Linked DNA regions of Oligoflexus sp.. The protein of the gene in region 1 binds, or shares a complex with, the protein of each later gene. Links are inferred from orthologs where the notes say so. Each region holds a gene or a part of one and is shown on either strand. Other genes may lie near its edges.

Region 1 (9,998 bases):
CCAAACCATAAAGTGGTCCTACCCCTTGAATTTCTAGCGAGACTTGGTTTACTAAAGATTCGATGGCGAGTCCAGATCAAAAGGCAGCTTTGGCGCGTCAATATTGAGGAATCGTTCTCAGCCTTATTGACTCAGGTAAGGCAGTTTATCCCAAAGCGCGGATGCCTATGCTAAGATTCGAAATGGAGACGGTTCGGTCTCCCCAGCAATCCACTCTTTTCTCAAATTTGATTGGAGAACCAGCGTTGTTGTGGAAAGTCTATAACATTGAAACCGGAAAAATCATGAAGGCGGGATTCGAGTCCGAGGATGATGCCAAGGACTGGGTCGATACTCGCTTCGAAGACCTTGCCGATGAATATGCGGTCGAAGAAATGGACCAGGACGAGGAAGATGATTGGCGTGAAGCCAATGAAGAGGACGCCGACGAGGTGGTCGCTGCCCCCGTCGCTGAAGACGAAGTTGAATTCGCTGATGATGATGACGAGTATCTGGACGAAGACGACGAGGATTCCGATGAAGAATCCCTCGACGAAGTCTTTGAAGACGATGATGACGAAGACTGAGTGATTCGACAGCCTGGCTCCGCAATCACTCGGCTGATCTTCCCTCATGAAGATCGCCGAGTGTTCGTTCCATCCTGCCCAGCGCATCCCGAACTTCCCAGCTTTGAATGGAAAGCGGTGGCACAAAGTACATCGTATTGCCGAGCGTTCGCATGAGCAGGCCGTGACGTCGTGCGACGCCTGGGACCTTTTGCGCCAACGGATGGAAATAATCCCCGGGCCCCGATCCCGGCAATTCAAAGGCTAAAATGCCCCCGATGGCGCGAGGCGAGACAAGGTCAAAGGCCCGAGCGCGGTTTTCAATCCAAAGAGTGCATTCCTCTTCCATGGCCCGCACGCGATCCAGAATCCTTTCACGCCGATAGATATCAAGGGCTGCCAAGGCCGTGGCACAGGCCAGGGCATTGCCGGTAAAAGTGTGGCCGTGAAGCATGGCTTTGCTGCCGTCCTGATCCAGGAAATATTCAAACATGCTCTCGCTTGTCAGGGTCACTGCCAGCGGTAAGGTGCCGCCGGTCAGGCCTTTGGCTATGCAGACGATATCGGGCTGAAGACCGGCGCGTTCAAACGCGAAGTAGGAGCCGAGGCGTCCCATGCCGGTGAAGACTTCATCCAGAATCAAGGGCAGCTGATACTCACGGCAGAGGCGTCCCAAGGTCTGCAGCCAGGTGATGTCCTGCATGTTCATGCCGGAGGCGCCTTGCACCAATGGCTCGATGATCACACCCGCCAGGTCTTTCCCATGGAGCTGGAACATGTTTTCCAGGGCTTTCAGGCCTTCGGGCAGGGCTGCCGGGCCTTGCGGGCAAAGGCGCGAGGCGTGCGATGTTACGGGGCTGAGGCTTTTGCCTTCGAAGAGATAGGGGGAAAAGGCTTTATGAAAACCCTCGGTCGAGGCCACCGACATCGCGCCGAAGGTATCGCCGTGATAGGCGCCACGGAAGAAGAGAAAATTCTTCCGATGATGTACGCCCCGATTCTGCCAGCTTTGAGCGGCCATCTTCAAGGCGACTTCCACGGCGCAGCTGCCATTATCCGTATAAAAAACCCGCGGCAGCTGACCCTGGGAAAGGTCGACCAGTTCCTTGGCCAGAAGGCTCGCGGGTTCATGGGTCGCGCCTGCAAAAATGCAGTGATCAATCTTTCGATGCTGCCTCGCCAGGGCGGCTCCGATTTTTGGATGGCCGTGACCTGTGGAATTGGTCCACCACGAGGCGCTGGCGTCGATCAGTTTTTCGCCCGTGTGGGTTTTCAGATAGATGCCCTGGGCTTTCACGAGCGGCAAAGGTTCGGGTGCGGTTTGATGTTGGGTATAGGGATGCCAGCAGTGTTTTTTATCGTAGGCATACCAGGCGGAGATATCCACGGGCTTTTGCGTTGCCCCGATCACCGCATCAAAAAGTTCTTCGCAGGCTTTTTGCCATTCGGATCCAGGGGAACTTAAATCCATCCAGGGAAAGGCCACGAAACGGTGATCAGGCCGCATGCGGCGAAGGCTTTGCATATTGGCTTCATGCGGGGGACCATTCACAATGACAGCCAGAACATCAAGTCCGGCTTGATCAAGAGCTTCAAGCGTCAGGAGCGTATGATTCAAAGTGCCGAGCCCGCTGCTGGCCACCAGCACCACAGGCAATTCCATGCGCACTGCGGCGTCGCGCCAGGTTTCATTCTCATCATTCAAGGGAACGAGCAGACCGCCGGCGCCTTCCAGCAAAACAGAGACATCGGAGTGCAGGGCTGCGGCAATCTCTTCCACAGTCGGAGCCTTCATTCCGGCCGCACGAGCCGCCTGATCCGGAGATGCGGGGAGGGGATAGGACCAGACGCGGCCTTCGTAGACTTTCATCTTGGGGCATAGGGCGTGCACCTGATCCCGGTCCAGATGCTGACCACCCGTCTGGACGGGTTTCCAATACTGCAGTGGCTGTCCACGCCGCAGGGCGCCTGTCATCAATGCTGCGGATACTATGGTTTTGCCGACATCCGTGCCGGTTCCCGTTACGAATAGCTTCATCGTAAAATCCTCTGGGCCAGTTCGCTGGCCTTCACCTTAAAATCCTTTGCGCCAGTTCGCTGGCCTTCACCGTAAAATCTTTTGCGCCAATTCACTGGCCTTCACCGTAAAATCTTTTGCGCCAGTTCACTCAGAACTTTTTTCAGCCTCTCCTCATCCGCATCCGTGAGCCCCGCATGCAGCGACAAACGCAGGCGGCAGCTGCCTTCGGGAACTGTAGGGGGGCGAATGGCCCGGGCCAGCACGCCCCGTTCCTGGCAGAAAGCTTCGGCGCGCAAAGCGTCGGCTTCCGGGCCCAAAATAATCGGAATAATATGCGTGGCGCTCGCGCCTTTATTAAAGCCGAGCGCATCCAGATGTTCATGCACGCGCACGATTCTTTTTTGAAAGACCCGGCGCTGTTCGTCCAAGGTCTTCATGGTCCGAACACTTTCCCCAAGAGCCGCAGCGGCCCAGGGCGAGGCTCCGGTCGTGAAGATAAAACTGCGTGCCGTGTTGATCAGATGATCGCGAAGCCAGGAAGGGCCGCAGATAAAAGCGCCGCTGCCGGCCATGGCCTTGCCGCAGGGGTTGACGGAAATATATTCGTCATGCGATACGCCCGCAGCTGCCATCCAGCCCTCGCCTTTCGGACCGTAAACCCCAAGCGCATGGGCTTCATCCACGACCAGCACGGCTTCATACCGCTGCGCGAGGGCCGCAAGTTCCCTGGCCGGACAAAGGTCGCCGTCCATGCTGTAAAGGGATTCCACGACAATAATCTTGAGCCTGGCCCGGCTGTCCTGAAGCAGCTGCTCCAGCTCCTGACAATCATTGTGCCGGAAAATTCGCTTGTGCTCGGGTCTGAGACGGGCCAGCCGCATGCCATCAATGAGGCTCGCGTGGTTCCATTCATCGGAAAAATAAACGGCGTCACCAAGGTGCAGGGCGCTCATGAGAGCTTCGTTGGCTGCATAACCGGATGGAAAATAAAGGGCGCTCTCTGCGCCCTTCCAGGCGGCGAAAGCCTGTTCGACCTCGTCATAAATCAGGTGCTCGCCACCCAGAAGGCGGCTCGCTCCCGATCCAGCGGGCCAGGGAGCCGCCGCGGCCAGAGCCCGCTTTTGAAAAGCAGGATCGCCACGCAGCCCCATGTAATCATTGTGCGTGAGATCAAGACCGCGGCTGTCCGTTAAAGGCCTGAGGCGACGTCTTCGCTGCAGAGCGTCGAGCGTCGCCAGTTTCTCCTGGATCAGACCCGCGAGCGTTTTCATCAGTGAACCGCTTGGCAGGATACCCCGGCGTCACTGCCACTCCTGGCATGTTCGGGGGCGGAAGCATGTTCGGGGGCGGAAGCATATTCGGACGCGGAAGCACCGGCTTCAACAGGTTTTAGACCGAGACGCTGGAAAAGAGCGCGATCGCGATCTTCACCGGGATTGGGCGTCGTCAGAAGTTTCTCGCCGGTGAAGATGGAGCTGGCGCCGGCCATGAAACAAAGGGCCTGAGCCTCGTCACTCATCTGGGTGCGGCCTGCGGAGAGGCGTACACGACTGGCCGGCATGATAATGCAGGCCGTGGCGATGGTGCGAACCATCTCGAAGATGTCGATTTCGTCTTTATCCGCCAAAGGCGTGCCTTCGACTTTGACCAAAAGGTTGACCGGAACCGATTCAGGATGTGGACTCAGGGAATGGAGCTGATGCAGAAGGCCCACGCGATCGCCTTTGGTTTCGCCCATGCCGACGATGCCGCCGCAGCAGACGGTCATGCCCGCTTTGCGTACGTTGTCGAGCGTGTCGAGCCTATCCTGATAGACGCGTGTGCTGATGATGTCGCCGTAGTATTCCGGCGAGGTATCGAGGTTGTGATTATAGGCATAAACGCCGGCTTCCGCGAGCTGCTGCGCCTGCTCTGTGTCGAGCATGCCCAGAGTCGTACAGACTTCCAAGCCTAATTTACGCACTTCACGTACCGCTTCCAGGACCTGATCGAACTGCGGTCCTTTCTTCGGCGGATTGCGCCAGGCCGCTCCCATACAGAAACGGCTCGAACCATTTTCCTTGGCTTCCTTGGCAGCGCTCACGATGGTTTCCACGGGCAGAAGCCCATGCGCGGCCACATTGGTTTCGTAATGGGCGCTCTGCGGGCAGTACGCGCAGTTTTCCTTGCAGCCGCCGGTTTTTATCGACAGCAGTGTGCTCATCTGAATTTCATCCGGAGCGTAGTAGCGTCTATGGACACTTTGCGCCAGATACACCAGGGTGGTGATGGGCAAATCGTAGATCGCCTGGATCTCTTCGCGAGTCAGGTCGTAGCGTGGTTCGCCCAAGGCCAATTGTTCCAGGTCCAACATCCAAAAACCCCCTCTTTTGATCCTCCATTGGGCCTCAGTCTTAGTACAATTCACGGGTGTTTGCGAGAGATATTGGCGAAAACGGTGCAACGTGGTAGCAATCTTAGCTCCTAAGTGATGACAGGTACGAAACGGCGATTGTAGTATAGTAGAAATGTCAAAATTACCAATCGGGAGTCTTGCGCCAGATGTTGAACTTCGCACTGCACCGGATTTTTCGCATCGTAACGGGTTTGAGTTTGATCTTTTTCCTCAGTCTGGGTTCAGGCGCAGCTCTAATGGCGCAGGATGTCCCAGCCAAAGATGCGAGCAAAGCCACAGCCGGTGAGGGCTTGGAGGAGACCGCAACCGAAGTCGCTGATTTTGGTTCGCATTCCATCCTTTCTCAGGCCTGGCGCAGCGGTATCGTGGTCTTCAGCGTGCTGGTGGTGCTGATCGGCTTTTCCATTATCAGTTGGGCCATCTTCATCTGGAAATTGGTCGTCCTGAAGAAACACACGGCCACGAGCGAGGCCTTCATCAAAAATTTCTGGGAAAGCCGCTCGCTGAATGATTTGAACAGCCGCCTTGGCGAATATCCTTACAGCCCGGCCAAGGAAATCTTCCGGACCGGCTACGCGGAACTCGTGCGCGGCAGCCAGATGAAAGAGAACACGACCCAGCACCAGCTGGCGATCAATGCCGCGATCGACAACCTGAATCGCTCGCTCGGCAAAGCCAAACGCCTGGAAAAGAAGAAACTGGAATCCTATCTGTCGCTCCTGGCCATCATCGCGTCGTCGGCGCCTTTTATCGGTCTCTTTGGAACCGTTTGGGGTATCATGGGATCGTTCGAAGGCATCGCGCGCACCGGTTCGGCCAGTCTCGCGGCCGTGGCCCCTGGTATTTCGGAAGCTCTGATCGCGACCGCCTTCGGTCTTCTGGCTGCTATTCCCGCGGTTATCGGCTTCAACGCCGCCAATGCCCGCATCCGCAACTTGATCGGCTCTCTGGATGGTTTCTGCGCGGACTTTCTGAATATAGTCGGCCGCTATCTGGTCAGCGAAAAGAAGGGTGGAGCCGCCACCACTCAATCACCCCTGTGAGGCAGAAGACTCATGGAATTTAAACAGTCGCAGTCTGATGGTGATGACGATAACGGAGCCATGGCCGACATCAATATCGTGCCATTGGTCGACGTGATGCTCGTGCTCCTGATCATTTTCATGGTGACCGCTCCGCTTTCCATTGGCGGAATCAACGTCGATCTTCCCAGCAGCAAGGCCCGCAGTCGGGATATGGCGGAAGACCGCGTGGTGCTCTCGATCAATCAGAAAGGCGAATACTTCATTGAGAAGATGGAAGTTCCCGCCGGTGTCCTCGATATCCGGTTGAAAGAGCTGTATCAGCAGCGTGAAAAGAAAGAACTCTATATTCGCGCGGATAAGACCGTGGTCTATGGTCGCGTGGTGGACGCGATGAGTGCGGCCAAGCTTGCCGGCGTGACCCGGATCAGCATGCTGACCCAGGCTCCGACTAAACCCCAATAATGGACGAGGGACGCCCTTGGCTTCGATGAGTGATTCCGAAAATGAAGTGACGGCCCGCGAATCCCGCTCGCTCATGCTCTTCATCGGTATATCCGTAGCGGCCCACCTTGTGGGCTTCATTCTGAGCATGTTCAATCTTTTCGGTCTTCCGAAGCCCGCTTTGGAAGAGTACAGCATTGATACCGAACTCCTGAGCGAGGTCGATATGGGCTCGGCGCCCAAGACCGTCATTCCCAGTGCGCAAAAAGCCGAGGAAGCCAGCGTTCCGACGAACCAGCTCCCCCAGCTGCCGAAGACCGTGACCATCAAAGAGAAGGTCAAGGAAGAGGAAGGCATCCTGGAGGAGAAAAAAGACGAGAAGATCGAAGAAGGGAAGAACATCACCAAGGATACCGAAGAGGACGGCCAGGCCATCGTGAAACCGGATGCCGCGGTGAAGCTCAAGAAGTCTGAGGCCTTGGAGCGCCTTGTTCGAGAACGGTTGAAAGAGCAGCAGAAAGAAGAGACCAAGGAGCTGAAGACCCAGGAGAAATCGGACCTGGCGCAGATTCGGGATGTTTTGAAGAATGCGGGTGTCACTCAAAATTCGAGTGGCGGTATCGTGGCGATCGCGGAGAACAATCGCTATTCGGCCTATTTGAATTCGACCTTGCGCAGAAACTATGCGCTGCCTACGACCTATCAGCTGACCCGGAAGGATATGTTTACCGTCATTCGAGTGCAGCTCAGTGTGCGTGGCGAGCTTATGGATGTTCAGGTCCAGGAAAGCTCGGGCGACGACACTTTCGATGGATACTGTGTTCAGACGGCGCAAAGGTCCGCGCCGTTCAACCCGCCTCCGAAGGGAATGGCCGGGGTGGAAATTCAGTTAACTTGCAAGCGCTGAACGCTGCAGAGGAGTAAATAGGTTATGAAGCTTTGGTTGATTGCGCTGATGGGATTCTGGTCCCTTTGCGAAAAGGGCGTCGCTGCTGAGAGTACGAGTCCGATCAAGATTAATATCGATAACCCCGCCTTCCGCAAGACCGTCGTGGCCATTCCTAAAATTCAGGTTGCCGGCCAGGTGCAGAGTCCACAGGGTAAGAAGCTGGCCGAGGAAGGCTCGCAGGAACTGATCCGCCTGCTGCAATTCTCAGGCTTTTTCTCGGCTTTGGCAGAAGGCGCTTACCAGGGTGCCTGGGATCAGTATGCCAAGGCCCGCAAGACCACGGAATCGGCGACCTGGATTACCGAGAGCAAAGGTTTGACCGGCGAGGAAGTCGTCCAGTGGCGTGCCCTTGGTGTGGAATCTTTGACTATGGGCGCTCTGACGGAAGATCCGGGCAAGGGTCTCACGCTTTCCTTCAAGACCTTCGATGTGAATCGCAGTCAGGAAATCCTGGCCAAGCAATTCACCCACATCACCGATTACAAGGCGTCCCTGCGCCAGTACGCGGATTTTCTTCTGGAAGCTTACACAGGAAAATCCGGTATCTTCAATTCCAAGGTCGCCTTCGTCGGACGTCGCAGCAAAGCCGCCAGCAAGCAAATCTTCGTGGCCGACTTTGATGGCTCCAACATCACGCAGATCACCGATGGGGATTTTCCGCACCTTTCGCCCGCCTGGAGCGCAGACGGCCGTTACCTCGTCTATACATCCTATGAAACCAAGTCTCCGGACCTCTTCGTTTACGATACGACCACGCGTACCAAGCGCCGCGTGACGACCACGCCAGGACTTGATTCCGGGGGCAGCTTCGCGCCGAATGGCAAGATCCTCGCCCACACCAGTTCGCGCGGTGATGATACCGATATCTTCAGCATCACGCCCGCCGGTACGGATCGTAAGATTCTTCTGGAAGGTTCGGGCCTGGATGTGGATCCGAAATTCTCTCCGGACGGCAAGTGGCTGGCCTGGGTATCAGGACGCTTTGGCAATCCGCATATTTTTGTTGCTTCGCTCAGCTGGAACGGGGACACGCCGAAGATTGTCAGCGATAAGCGCCTCACCTATTCGGGCTGGTATAATGCAACGCCGGCCTGGACGCCGGAATCAGACAAGATCGCCTTTGGTGGCTATGACCGGGATATCGACCGTTGGGATATCTTCATGATGAACCCGGATGGGACGCAGCTGGAACGCTTGACCCTGAAAAGCGGCGACAGCGAAAATCCGAGCTTCTCGCCGAACGGCCAGCTGATCGTCTTTCAATCCAACCGGATCGGCGATTCGAATGCCAAGGGTTTGAATACGCTTTGGATCATGAATCGCGACGGCAGCAATCAGCACAAGCTTGAAATCAGCGGACTCTACGATGCGCAAACGCCGGCCTGGTCGTCGAATCGTAAGTCTTTGTAATACGAAGTCCTCTTAGGCCACCTGTGGCACGAGAGGTACGCGAGCGGCATCGGGGATGGAAATTTCAAAACGGCAGCCCCGATGCCTCTGACTCTTCACCTTGATCTCACCACCCAACTGCTGCACAGCGGCCAGCAACGCGCTCATACCCACACCGCGCCCCGAAATTTCCGAGAGTGTCTGGGTCGTGGAGAAGCCAGGCATAAAGATAAGACGAGCCCTGTCTTCTTCAGAAGCCTGATCAAAGGCTTCAGGCGTGACGAGCCCCTTTTCCACAGCGACTTCGCGAATGCGCTCCCAGTCGAGGCCCTGACCGTCATCCGCCACAGTTATCAGAATCTGGCCCGGATTACGTTCGATCGAAAGATCAAGACGCGCCCGCGATGATTTGTTGGATCTTTGTTCGGGAGTTTCAATGCCATGATCCAAAGCATTGCGAAGCAGATGAGGCATCGTGCTGATCACCGGGCCCAGCAGCTCGGGATTGACCAGCACGTCACCCCCCTGAACGTGAATATCCACGTCCTTGCCGAGTTGCGCCGCAAGGCGACTGGTATGAGTGAGCATGGCGCCGAAGAGAGAACGGATGGGCACCATGCGGGCGTCCTGAACCCAGACCTCAAAGGCCCGCGTGACCTCGTCCAGAGCCCTTGCGCTTTGGAGTGAGACGCTCAGCTGATCCAAGACCTTATTGGAGACGAAAATTCCCTTGGGCGCATCCAATCCGCTGTCCAGCCCAAGAAGATCCTGATGGCGGCTCAGGAAAAAGTCAACCTGCGCGCTTACCCTTTCCAGTTCCTCCCCACCAATCTCATTCTGATCCTCGATCTGATGAATGGACTGCGCGACTTCATCCAGACCATAGATAGCAAAGTTCCCTTTCAGGGTATGAAGGATCATCCGCACGCGTTGACTGTCAGCCTGGGCCTGGGCGTCCATGGCGGCCCGCAGATCGCGCATCGATTCCGCGAGAAAGCTTTGAAAGCCGGCCCTATCCTGCATGATGTTCAAAAGCGTTTGATTGATCTGGGCATCCTTTTCCGCATTCACAAGGCCCGTCACATCCGTGATGGTAAAAAGGATCGCATAGACGGCGTCACCCTGGTCCCGAACTATCGAGCCTTGGAGGGAGACGGCTCTCTGGTCGATCGTGATGCGACCATGAATTTGGCTGAGGCTGACCTCATCGGGAAGCAGGCCCGAGAAAACCTGG
Region 2 (9,824 bases), on another replicon or contig:
AGACCGTGCCGCCTGGCAGAACCCTTGGCGCCATCATTCGCGTAATCACCCCGCTGCCCGCACCCAGGTCCGCGATCTGCATGCCGGGCTTAAGAGGCAGCGCCGATACCAGAATGGAGAGCCTTTCCTCGGCCTCGCGGTTCTCCCGCTCCAGCCATTCGATGCCGGCCGGTCCCATGACGTCAGCCAGGGGCCGACCCATGTAAGTTCCCGGTTTGTCCCGGGCCACAAGTCCCGGGCTCATGAGACTCCAAAGGAGCAGAATCAGGGGCAGCCGCTGCATAGTAACTCCTATTCTTACGTTCAAGAAAGATAGCATAAAAAGCAGCATATTCCCTGGAAAATCGCTTCATTCCTCTTTTCGACAACCGATACCGGATCCATGGGGATTATACATAGAACTTATTTTTCCTGCCTGCTTATGGCCCTGCTGACCTTGCTCAGCAGCGGGAGTTTGCGCGCGGCCGTCGTCACCATAGACGACGATTTTTCGGAAAAGCTCCTGGGCCTTGATCTCGATTTTCATGAAGACGCCAGCGGCACGCTCGACTTTGACGAGGTCCGGGAGCTGGAATTCAAGCCGAATCCTTATCGTGTGCCGGCCTTTGGTTACGCGAAGTCCACCTACTGGTATCGCCTGCTGCTTCGCAACGTCAGCGATCAGGATCGAAGCCTTTATCTGGAACTTGAAGTCAGCTGGATAGATCAGTTCAGCCTTTTTATGCTGGAAAACGGCCAGTGGATCAGGCGCGACGCGGGCGTGTCGACGCTGCTGAAGGATCGTGAGCTGCCGAACAACCGCGCGACCCATCGCCTGGATCTTCCGGCCCGCAGCGAGACCACTTTTTATCTGCGCGTGGCGAGCTCGGATACCATCCTTTTGCCGATGCATCTTCACTCCGCGGAATCCTTCCCCGAGCATCTGCGGATGAAAGAACTGCTCTATGGAATATTTGCCGGGATCATGGCGGTCGCGGCTTTCTACGGCCTCGTCTTCTTCGTTTACACCTATAACAAGGCCTATCTCTATTATTTCCTGAATACTCTGTCGTGGCTGGTTATGTTTGCGGCCTGGGATGGCTATGTGCAGGAATTCATCTTCCATGATAACTATGTCTGGAACAAGCGCTTCAACGTCATCATGATTTCGAGCTCCTTGATCTGGGGAGCCCTTTTCACATCCAAAATCCTGGAAACGGCGTCCTACTCCCGGCGATTGAACCAGATCGTCAAGGGCTGGGTCGCGATTCAGGCCTTGATTGCGCTCCTGGTTCTGGTGCTGCCCTATCCGATCATGATGCAGGCCTCGGCAACCGTCGCGCTGGTGTTTCCCGTCCTGCTGGCCGCCACCTCGATCGCCGCGATTCGGCAGCGGCTGCCCATCGCCCGAAATTACCTCGTATCCTGGATCTTTCCCATCGTCGGCGTGGGACTTTTCAACGGCATGGTGGTCGGGATCATCCCTGGGCATCCGCTTTTCGTCTACTCGCTGCATTTCACCGTTCTGATTCAGAGTCTCTTTTTGTCTTTCCTTCTGTCCTATCACCTGCGCGAGGCCACTCAGAATGCATCTGTTCTGAAAGTCTCCGTGGAAGCGGCTGGCCTTGCTCATACGGCTCTTATGAAAAACGACCTCAATCCTGAATACTTTCAGCTCGCCTATCGCTACCGTCCCTGCGAAGAAAGCGGCGGCGATGTCTTCAGCTGTCTGGCTGATCCGCGCGGTTCCTTTTCCTATGTGGTGGTCGGTGATGTCAGTGGTCATGGCATCACAGCGGCCATCATTTCATCCGCGTTCACCGGCGCCTTGAATGCAGCCGTCAAAGGACTTTATGAAACGACGCTGTCGCTGGATGAATCCTGCCGGAAAGTGATGAACGATGTGAACCAGGTGATGTGCGATTACTTCGCGCGCACCAATCACTTCGCTTCGGCGGTTCTGGTCGGCATTGATCATCGCAGCGGCGAGGCCATTTACATCAACGCCGGCCATCGCAATATCTTTCTGAAGAATGGCCCCCGGGTTTCGGCCCTGCTGCGCGGCGGATCCCTGATGGGGCTTCAGCATGGCTGCAATCTGACGCCGGTGAGACTGACTCTGACAAAAAATGATATGCTCCTTCTGTTTACAGATGGCCTTGTCGAAAATGATTTTGGCGTTTCGCAAAAAGGCCGCTCGGATGTGATCGTGAACAGCCTGAAGACTCATGCGGACCCGGAAGCCGTGCTGGAATCCATCTGGCAGGGAATCGTCAACCAACACAGTGGCGATCATTTTGACGATGATATGACCCTCCTGGTCATCAAACTGACTTCACTTCAAAACGCGGCCTGAATCTGACGGTTGAGGCCCTTGAGCAAGTCCTGTACAAAAGGGGCCAGGATTCCCTTGAACAGGACGCTTACTTTATGAATCGGAAAGCCTCGCTAATTTTTCTGCTCCTCCTGCTTTCGAATTCGGCTCAGGCCGCCCTGCGTGTGGTTGTCAGCGTCGATTGGGAGGGACGCAATCTCGATCCGCAGAACCTCGCCGCCATGGAGCATTTTCGTCACGACTACCCGAAGGTGCCTTTGCAGCATTTTCTGAATGCCGCCTATTATACGAAGGCTGATGCCGATCCGCGCCTGACGACCGCCGCGATTCGCTCCGTCCTGCGTGAAGGTGATGAGCACGGGCTGCATATCCATGCCTGGAAGAGCCTGGTCGAAGCCGCGGGCGTGGCCTTTCGCACCGAGCCGGCGTTTCGCGGCCCGCTTGATTTGAGTCAGTGCGATCCGGACTGCGGGCATGATGTGAACATGGCTGCTTACAATGAAAAGGAGCTGCAGCAGCTCATTCGCTTCAGCGTGAAGAAACTCGTGCAGCATGGCTTTGATCGTCCACGGAGTTTCCGCGCAGGAGCCTGGCAGGCGGATAAGCATGTGTTCCGTGCGCTGGCCCGCGAAGGCATCACACTCGATTCCTCGGCGACCTCGGCGGAATACCTGAAGGAGCGCTGGGGCAAGTCGCTCCTTTATCCTGTGGTCGGAAAACTATGGCCTGACACGACCGCGACCAGCCAACCCTATCGCATCGAGCTGGGTTCGGGTCTTTCCATGCTGGAACTTCCGAACAACGGCTGCCTTGCGGATTACGTGAGCGGAGAAGTGATCGCCGCGACCTTTCAAAAAAACGTGGAGCTTTGGAAGAAGGATCCGCGCCGCGATATTTATATTTCGATAGGCTTTCATCAGGAAACCGCCCAGAAATTTTTGCCCCATCTGCGTCAGGGGATTGATGCCATTCAAGCGATGGCCGAGCGGGACAAATTGCCGGTCGCCTTCGTGGTGCCGCCTTTCACGCTGTAAACGCGTGGCGGATGTCGCAGAAGGAGGACAGGCTGTCCTCTTTTTCCTACAAAATGCTGCCTTTCAGACCTTGAGAATGCCCCCTTCCTGAACCCTCTTGCTTGTGCCCGATCCTTGCAATAATGTTCTGCACGCGGATGCCATGTCCGCTTGGGACTTTTTTGGAAAAGGACTATACGCATGAAATTTTTGTTGGGACCTGCACTCCTGATTCTCGCCAGCTGTTCGCACGCGGCAGAGTCACAGAATTCTGACCCCAAACAGCATTTCAAGGAAGGCTGGCAGAATATCAAGGAGGGCGGGCGCGAAGTGGCCGCAGGTGTGGCGACAGGCGCAAAAAAAGCTGGCCAGGCCATTCAGTCGATCGCCTGCCCGGTGGCTGCGGATACCAGCGCCGGTCGCTATTATGCCAAGGACAGTCCAGGCTATGAAAAAATGCTGAGCGCCGAGAAGTCGGACGTGCGCGAATGCTTCGCCTCCGAGGCTGGCGCACGCGAAAAAGGCTATACTCTCGTTCGTTGACGGTTGGTTTCATGCGGCGGGTCCAGGCACCCGCCGCTTCTTTTTAGAAATAGTAACCGAGCCGCAGCCCCACATAAGCTCCCTGACTGGACTCGCGAAACGTACTGTCCTCGATGGTTACAGAGTAGCGCCTCATTCTATAGCCCACGATGAAATCCACGATGCGTTCCGTCAGATCAAAGGCGAAGTGAGCGTCGGCATCTTCGCGGGTCCCGAGCTTCGAATTGCGTTCGAGCTTATCAAAGGTTCGGAGGCTCTGCACGCGCATCAGATCCGCATTGAACACGAGTCCCTGATGCAGGTTCACGATCAAACCCAGGCCCGCATTCAATCCGGTGGCGAAGAGTCCGACCGCGGGTGCCGCGGCGCTGGTCACGTCCCATTCCGTCAAGGAAATGCCGACCGAAGGCTGCAGGAACCAGATGCGAGCCAGGAGCCGCACATCGGTCATCGCCGTGCGGGAGTGAGCCTGATTCAATTCGAAGGGCACGTCGTGATACGAATGCCCGACTTTCAAACCCATGATCCGCTTCTCACCCATCCAGCCGCCGAATTCCATCTCGCTTGTGTTACGCGTTTCCTTGCTGCCCGCCGCTTCGCTGTCGAAGGTTGTCATTCCCGCCGTGCCTTTGACGTAAATCGTCTGGGCCTGCTTGGTCAGGCTGTCGCCATAGACCTGACTCAGGGTCTGGCTGAACCCCAGCGCAGGCATGAAGGCGAGGCCGACGAGAGCGATGAGCCACGCTGTCTTGAAATGCATACAGTCCTCCCAAAGTGTTTCAAGGAGTCTTTCGACTCCTGACTTTGATCGGACGCAGATGAGGAGGGTTGATAGGGGGAAAGCTGCCCTGTGAGTGTCACCTGGCGGCCACAGTTTTCTTCAGCCTCTGTCGCCGCCTGTCTCGCGCTTATTTCGGTGTTTCCTGGAAGTAGACAAACCGCGCCTTGAGCGGATCACCATCAGGCGTCGTCACATCAATCTTGTTGCCGATCCATGGATACTGTTTGGTCAGAGCCAGCATGAGCGATTGAAAGCGATCGGCGTCACCGTCCTTCGATTCCGCTTCGACGATGCAGGTATCGACCCGGCATTGAATTTTTTTGACGAGAACCGAACGGGAAAGGTCGGGATCGCTTTTGAAAATCTCCCAGAGCCTTTGTTCACGGGCCTTGCCGTAGCCGGGATTATCCGCAGGATCCACATCATCGTGCCGCGAAGCGGGGCGCGACATTTCAAAATGCCCGGACGCAGCCTTGGACTTCGTCTTGGCCTTCGGTTTTTCGGCGGAATTCACCGATGATTCAGGCTCGGGAGTAACAGGGGGCGGTTCCGCAGGAATGGGTTCCTCGCGTTCCGCCGTGGCCGCAGGGGGTGGAGGCATCAGCACCTCTTCGTCCTGCGGAGCGGGTTTGGATTTTTTATAAAGAAGAAAACCGGCACCCAGAGTGGTGGCCAAAGCAAGACCAATCAAGAGTATTTTTTTCATGAGGCTGCCTTTCCTAGTCGAGATTCCATTGTACCAGGAATCCGTCCGGGCAGCCTAGTGCAAGGCTTTAGTGGGTCAGAGTAAAGACGACGGTGAAGCTGTGGCCCACCACGCGGACCGGGCGGCCATTGACTTTGCGGGGACGATAGCGAAATTTACGCACTGCCGCTCGGGCCTCGGCTTCAAAGACAGAACGGTTTTCCGCGGCAGAAACCTTGATATTTTCGACGCGACCATCCTCGTTTATATCAAAGGTGAAGGTGATGAAGCCTTCAATGCCCTTCAAGGCAGCTTCACGCGGCATTTTGGGTTTGACCTGCTCAATTGGTAACCAGTCAGTGCTGGCGTTGGGATCGCTGGGGCCCCGGGTGTTGCTGGCGCCCGTGCCCACCATGCCGACTTCCTGATTGTCGCCGAAACTCTGCGGCGCATTGTTCGGTGGCGGCGGTGGGGCTTCCTCCTCCTTGACCTTTTCCACGACGGCTTTTTTCATGACTTTATTTTTGGCCAATTTGGTCTTGGGTTTGGGCTTCGGTTTATTCTTGGGCTTGGGAGTCGGCTTGACTTTGACTTCTGCGGTTTTTACCGGAGTCGCAGGATTGCCGTTCGGATTGGAAAGGATACGGATGCGCGCGACCGGCGGCTTCTCTATGATGATGGGTTCCTGATTTCTGTGCCAGCGCATGGCGATGATGATCAGAAGATGCAGGACGATGGACCCGCCTACGGCCAGCCACGAGGCATGGCGATCGAACGACTGAAAGATGCGTTTCATAAGCCTTCCGCTCCACTCAAATCCGCTTCCGCTCAACGAATGCGCGTCTGATCCACAAGGCCCTCGCAGTCAAACGAGGACCCGTGGCACTATCGGAGTTTTGGGCGAAATCTTAAGAATCCCTGATAAAGGCCAGGGATGCCGAGGGTTTGGGTTCGATCATTTCTCCCAGGACCATTCGAGGTTTCCGCGCCCGGACAGGCTTATTTCGCTGCCCTCGAACTTTTTCCAATTGATGCCGTCATCGGAATAGAGGAAGTGGAAGCGATCCGGGAATCCATTGGGGAAGGTCCGGCCGGGGTTGGCGAGCCCCCCATCCATGCGAAAGCCATGAAAGCGTTTTTTAACGCCCATATCGATGATCACTTCGATGGGACTGGCGCTGTTTTTCAGGTCATAGGGTTCGCTGCTCGCAAAGGATGAAGTGGGATCAAAGGTCCAGCTGGTGCCGTTGGACGCTTTCCAATCCAAGAGTTCGGGACGGGTCGTACTCAGGATCTGGGCGAGTTCACGGCCCATGCCGGTTCCGAGGTACATTCTCCAGTCCGCTTCACTGCCTTTGAATTGAAACGCAAAGCGATCGGACTCCATGGTGTGGGCCGTAAAATCGAGGGAATCCAGGCGGATTTTGACCTTTTCCCAGACGCCATCAATCTTGAATTCAAAGTCCACCGTATCGGCGATGACGCTCGTGTCCGTCGGCGCATTCATGTGGATGGACTGGTAGGCGAGCTTTACAAAGCGATGCTCGGCAAGGCCCATCAGGATGTTTTTGATCTTGTCCTGAAGGGTGATGGGCTGGCCTGTCCCGTTCTTGTTGAAAATAAGAGTGATCTGTGTTTCCAGGATCTGGGTCACGCGATCCAGGGTGTCGGTCGCTGCAAAATCAAAGCGGCCCTGCCAGCGCACGCCCTTCGGGTCGATGTAATTGCGGGTGAACGTAACGGCCAGGCGGCTGTCATAGGACCAGCGCGGCTCGGAACCGGCGATGTCCAGGTCGATGATCCTGTTGTTCTCGTCATAGGGATTGCAGCCCACGGGCGTGTTGCCGGAGCTTTTTGGATCTTCGACATAGGAGCAGCGGAGGTAAGAGCCTGTGACCGGCGCGGGTGCGGTAGCCAGCTGCTCCTCGCTCGCGTCATCGGACGAGGGCATGTTCCGCGTATCCTTCGTTTCCTCGCAGGCCGTCGTGAACAGCTGCAAAAGCAGTAAGACGCTCAAGAATCTCGTCGTCCATTGCATGGCGCGTTCCTCGACAGATTTTTAACAGGGCTTGATAACTACGTATCGGTCAGACTCTAAGCTATTTGAATGAGGTCACCAGCCTTGGGAAATGGCAGCTTAATCCGGAATTATTTCCTGACAGCAGATTCAGAAGGATGGGACCCCGTGGAGTGAAGGCTTTTGGCGTTCGTGGAAAAGCGAAAAGATGCGGTTTTTCTGATCGCTGCTGAGGCCGACGTAGCGAACCCCATGCTCGAAGCCTTCCACGCGTGGACTCCCCCAGCAGATCTCGACCACGAGCGAGGACAGGCCCCACTGATGCAGTTCGTTCTGGATATCGGGATCATCACTCTCAAGGTTCAGAGTGAGCACCACGCCCTGGGCCAGGAAGATGTCGCTCTTCAGACCAAGGCCGGACACGGAATAATTCAGCAGCTGAAAGTGGCCCATGCCGCTGCTGAAGCGTATCCCGTGACTGCTGGCGGCCGGATGTCGCGTGTCGCGCTGATAGATGCCGGCATAATTCCAATAGAGCTTTTCGATGCGTTCGATGTCTTCGCCGGAATTATGGAAGGGATCCACTTCCCAGGCCTCCAAAAGTTCGGAGGTATGCTTCACCATCACATGACGTTTGCGCATGCTGGGATGATCGGGAGAAATTTCCATCAGCTGCGCCTTGGTCGAGGGACCGATCATGATTTTAAAGGGTGCGCAGGCCGTCTCCAGTCGCGCTGCGAAGTTCACGCCATCACCGATCATCGTGAAATCAAACCGCTGCCGGTTGCCGATATTGCCGATGAAGACCGAGGCCGTATTCACGCCTATGCGCAAAGGATAAAGCGCCTTGCCGGCTTCCGAAGCCTCAAGGCTATGCTGGAAGATCTTCTTTTGAATCTGGATCGCACAGCGGACCGCCTGGTCCGCGTGATGCTGCGTGGGCTGACCGAGTATGTTGTAACCGAAAAAGCAGAGGAGACCATCACCCAGGGTTTTGTCGATGGTACCCTGATGCTGATGCACGATGTCCGTGATGTCGGCGAGCAGGGCTTTCAGCTGCAGAAAGGTTTCGCTCGCGGAAAGTTTCTTGGTGGTCAGGGAAAAGCCCACGATGTCGACGAACATGATGCTCACGACATGACCTTCCGGCTCGAATTCCAGGCTCTTTTCGCCCTTCAGCAGGGCTTCGATGTGATCCTGCGGCACAAGGCCCGAAACCGCGCGGGTGATCCTTTGCGCTTCCCGCACGCGGACCATGGCGATCCACAGAAGATTCAAAAGCCCCGAGGTCCCCAGGGCGAGGCCTGCGGAGAGCCAAGGCAACTGCCAGGATGCATAGACGAAGGCGAGCACCCCACTGATGCCGGTGAACGCGAGAGCTGCAAGAAGAAAAAGAGGCGTCGCCACCGCATGAAAGCGAAGCGTGACGAGCCAGCCCATGGCCGCGAAGATGATGATTTCCCATGGACTCATCGGAACGGTGTGAATCCACTGTCCGGTCAGGACGCTATTGATCATCGAAAGCACCACATAGGAACCGGGCACGCTGCCCAGAGGCGTTTCCACGCGATCGGTGTTGCCTGTGAACATCGCGGGCAGAAGGATCACCAGCTGGTCAGGCTTGATGCGCCCGCTCATGCTCAACCCTTCGCGGCTGCGATGAATAACGGACGCGAGGCTATAGATATTACGCTCAAGGACTGCGACATCGACCATGTTCACCGCCACCTGGCCCTGAATATGCGGGACGGGCTGACCGTTGATGCTGGGGCCTTCTTCATCGAGTTTGATGGTGTCGGCGGCCAGCAGACTCCAATGCGGCACGGCATGCGCGGGCTCATAGCGGTGAAAGAGATTCACCATGCCCTGCCTTGGATAAAGAATATGTCCGAAGCTATGAAAGCCTTCCCACAGTTCAGGATCAGGCCCATAGACATAGCCCGGCTGCAGCTGCATCCAACTCAGTTCGTCGGCCCCCAAGGTGCGCCCCGTCCATTGGGATAATGCGAAGCCTTTGAAGTCGGTGGGCAGGGGCTCTTTGAATTTGATGACGTTCGATCCAGCATAGACGGCGGTGACGACATCCGCCTTGATCTTCTCGAATTCAGGCTTCAGCGCATCGAGCGGAGTCACGCTGTCGACGACCGCGAAGATCTTGTCGATCATGATGCGGCGTGGGCCTGCATCACTGATGGTCTTCAGAAGCTTCAGCCAGAGTTCGAAATCAAGATCCGGCTTTTTTGTGAAGCGCAGGGTGGAATCATCGTAGGAATAAATTTTGAGGCGTGGATCCAACGTGGGGGACTTCTGCAGAAAACTCCGCAGTCTGAATTCCAGAGGACGCACGCTCTTATCGTCCAGGGAGGAAAGGACCCCCAGGGCATAGAGCGACAGGATCAGACCCATCGCGAACAGGGTTACATAACCCGGTACCCGTTTAGATCTCATGAAGGAACCACAGCATAGCATCC

The links.
Region 2: the proteins of VFO10_RS21280 (region 1) and VFO10_RS24295 are in contact, whole or in part, in a cryo-EM structure (PDB 9DDO), measured with the Escherichia coli proteins. The link is inferred for Oligoflexus sp. from one-to-one orthologs.

What each region holds. Positions count from the first base shown.
Region 1 is NZ_DASTAT010000097.1:63,081-73,078, forward strand. Bases 4,734-7,731 are described here. They hold VFO10_RS21280 (ExbD/TolR family protein), read left to right. Parts: upstream 4,734-6,015; coding sequence 6,016-6,447; downstream 6,448-7,731. Other genes in these bases: bioB (biotin synthase BioB), read right to left, coding at 4,734-4,894; VFO10_RS21275 (MotA/TolQ/ExbB proton channel family protein), read left to right, coding at 5,107-6,003; VFO10_RS21285 (TonB family protein), read left to right, coding at 6,473-7,333; VFO10_RS21290 (hypothetical protein), read left to right, coding at 7,358-7,731. Outside these bases: VFO10_RS21250 (hypothetical protein), read right to left, coding at 1-9; VFO10_RS21255 (hypothetical protein), read left to right, coding at 246-566; bioA (adenosylmethionine--8-amino-7-oxononanoate transaminase), read right to left, coding at 592-2,583; VFO10_RS21265 (8-amino-7-oxononanoate synthase), read right to left, coding at 2,685-3,836; more of bioB, read right to left, coding at 3,836-4,733; more of VFO10_RS21290, read left to right, coding at 7,732-8,785; VFO10_RS21295 (7TM diverse intracellular signaling domain-containing protein), read right to left, coding at 8,798-9,998. UniProt on the Escherichia coli protein: Involved in the TonB-dependent energy-dependent transport of various receptor-bound substrates.
Region 2 is NZ_DASTAT010000111.1:6,356-16,179, reverse strand. Bases 4,279-7,102 are described here. They hold VFO10_RS24295 (energy transducer TonB), read right to left. Parts: upstream 6,133-7,102; coding sequence 5,425-6,132; downstream 4,279-5,424. Other genes in these bases: VFO10_RS24290 (hypothetical protein), read right to left, coding at 6,292-7,102; VFO10_RS24300 (hypothetical protein), read right to left, coding at 4,779-5,357; VFO10_RS24305 (hypothetical protein), read right to left, coding at 4,279-4,630. In the rest of the region: VFO10_RS24325 (class I SAM-dependent methyltransferase), read right to left, coding at 1-283; VFO10_RS24320 (SpoIIE family protein phosphatase), read left to right, coding at 455-2,335; VFO10_RS24315 (hypothetical protein), read left to right, coding at 2,410-3,348; VFO10_RS24310 (hypothetical protein), read left to right, coding at 3,529-3,870; more of VFO10_RS24305, read right to left, coding at 3,914-4,278; more of VFO10_RS24290, read right to left, coding at 7,103-7,353; VFO10_RS24285 (adenylate/guanylate cyclase domain-containing protein), read right to left, coding at 7,504-9,801. UniProt on the Escherichia coli protein: Interacts with outer membrane receptor proteins that carry out high-affinity binding and energy dependent uptake into the periplasmic space of specific substrates such as cobalamin, and various iron compounds (such as iron dicitrate, enterochelin, aerobactin, etc.).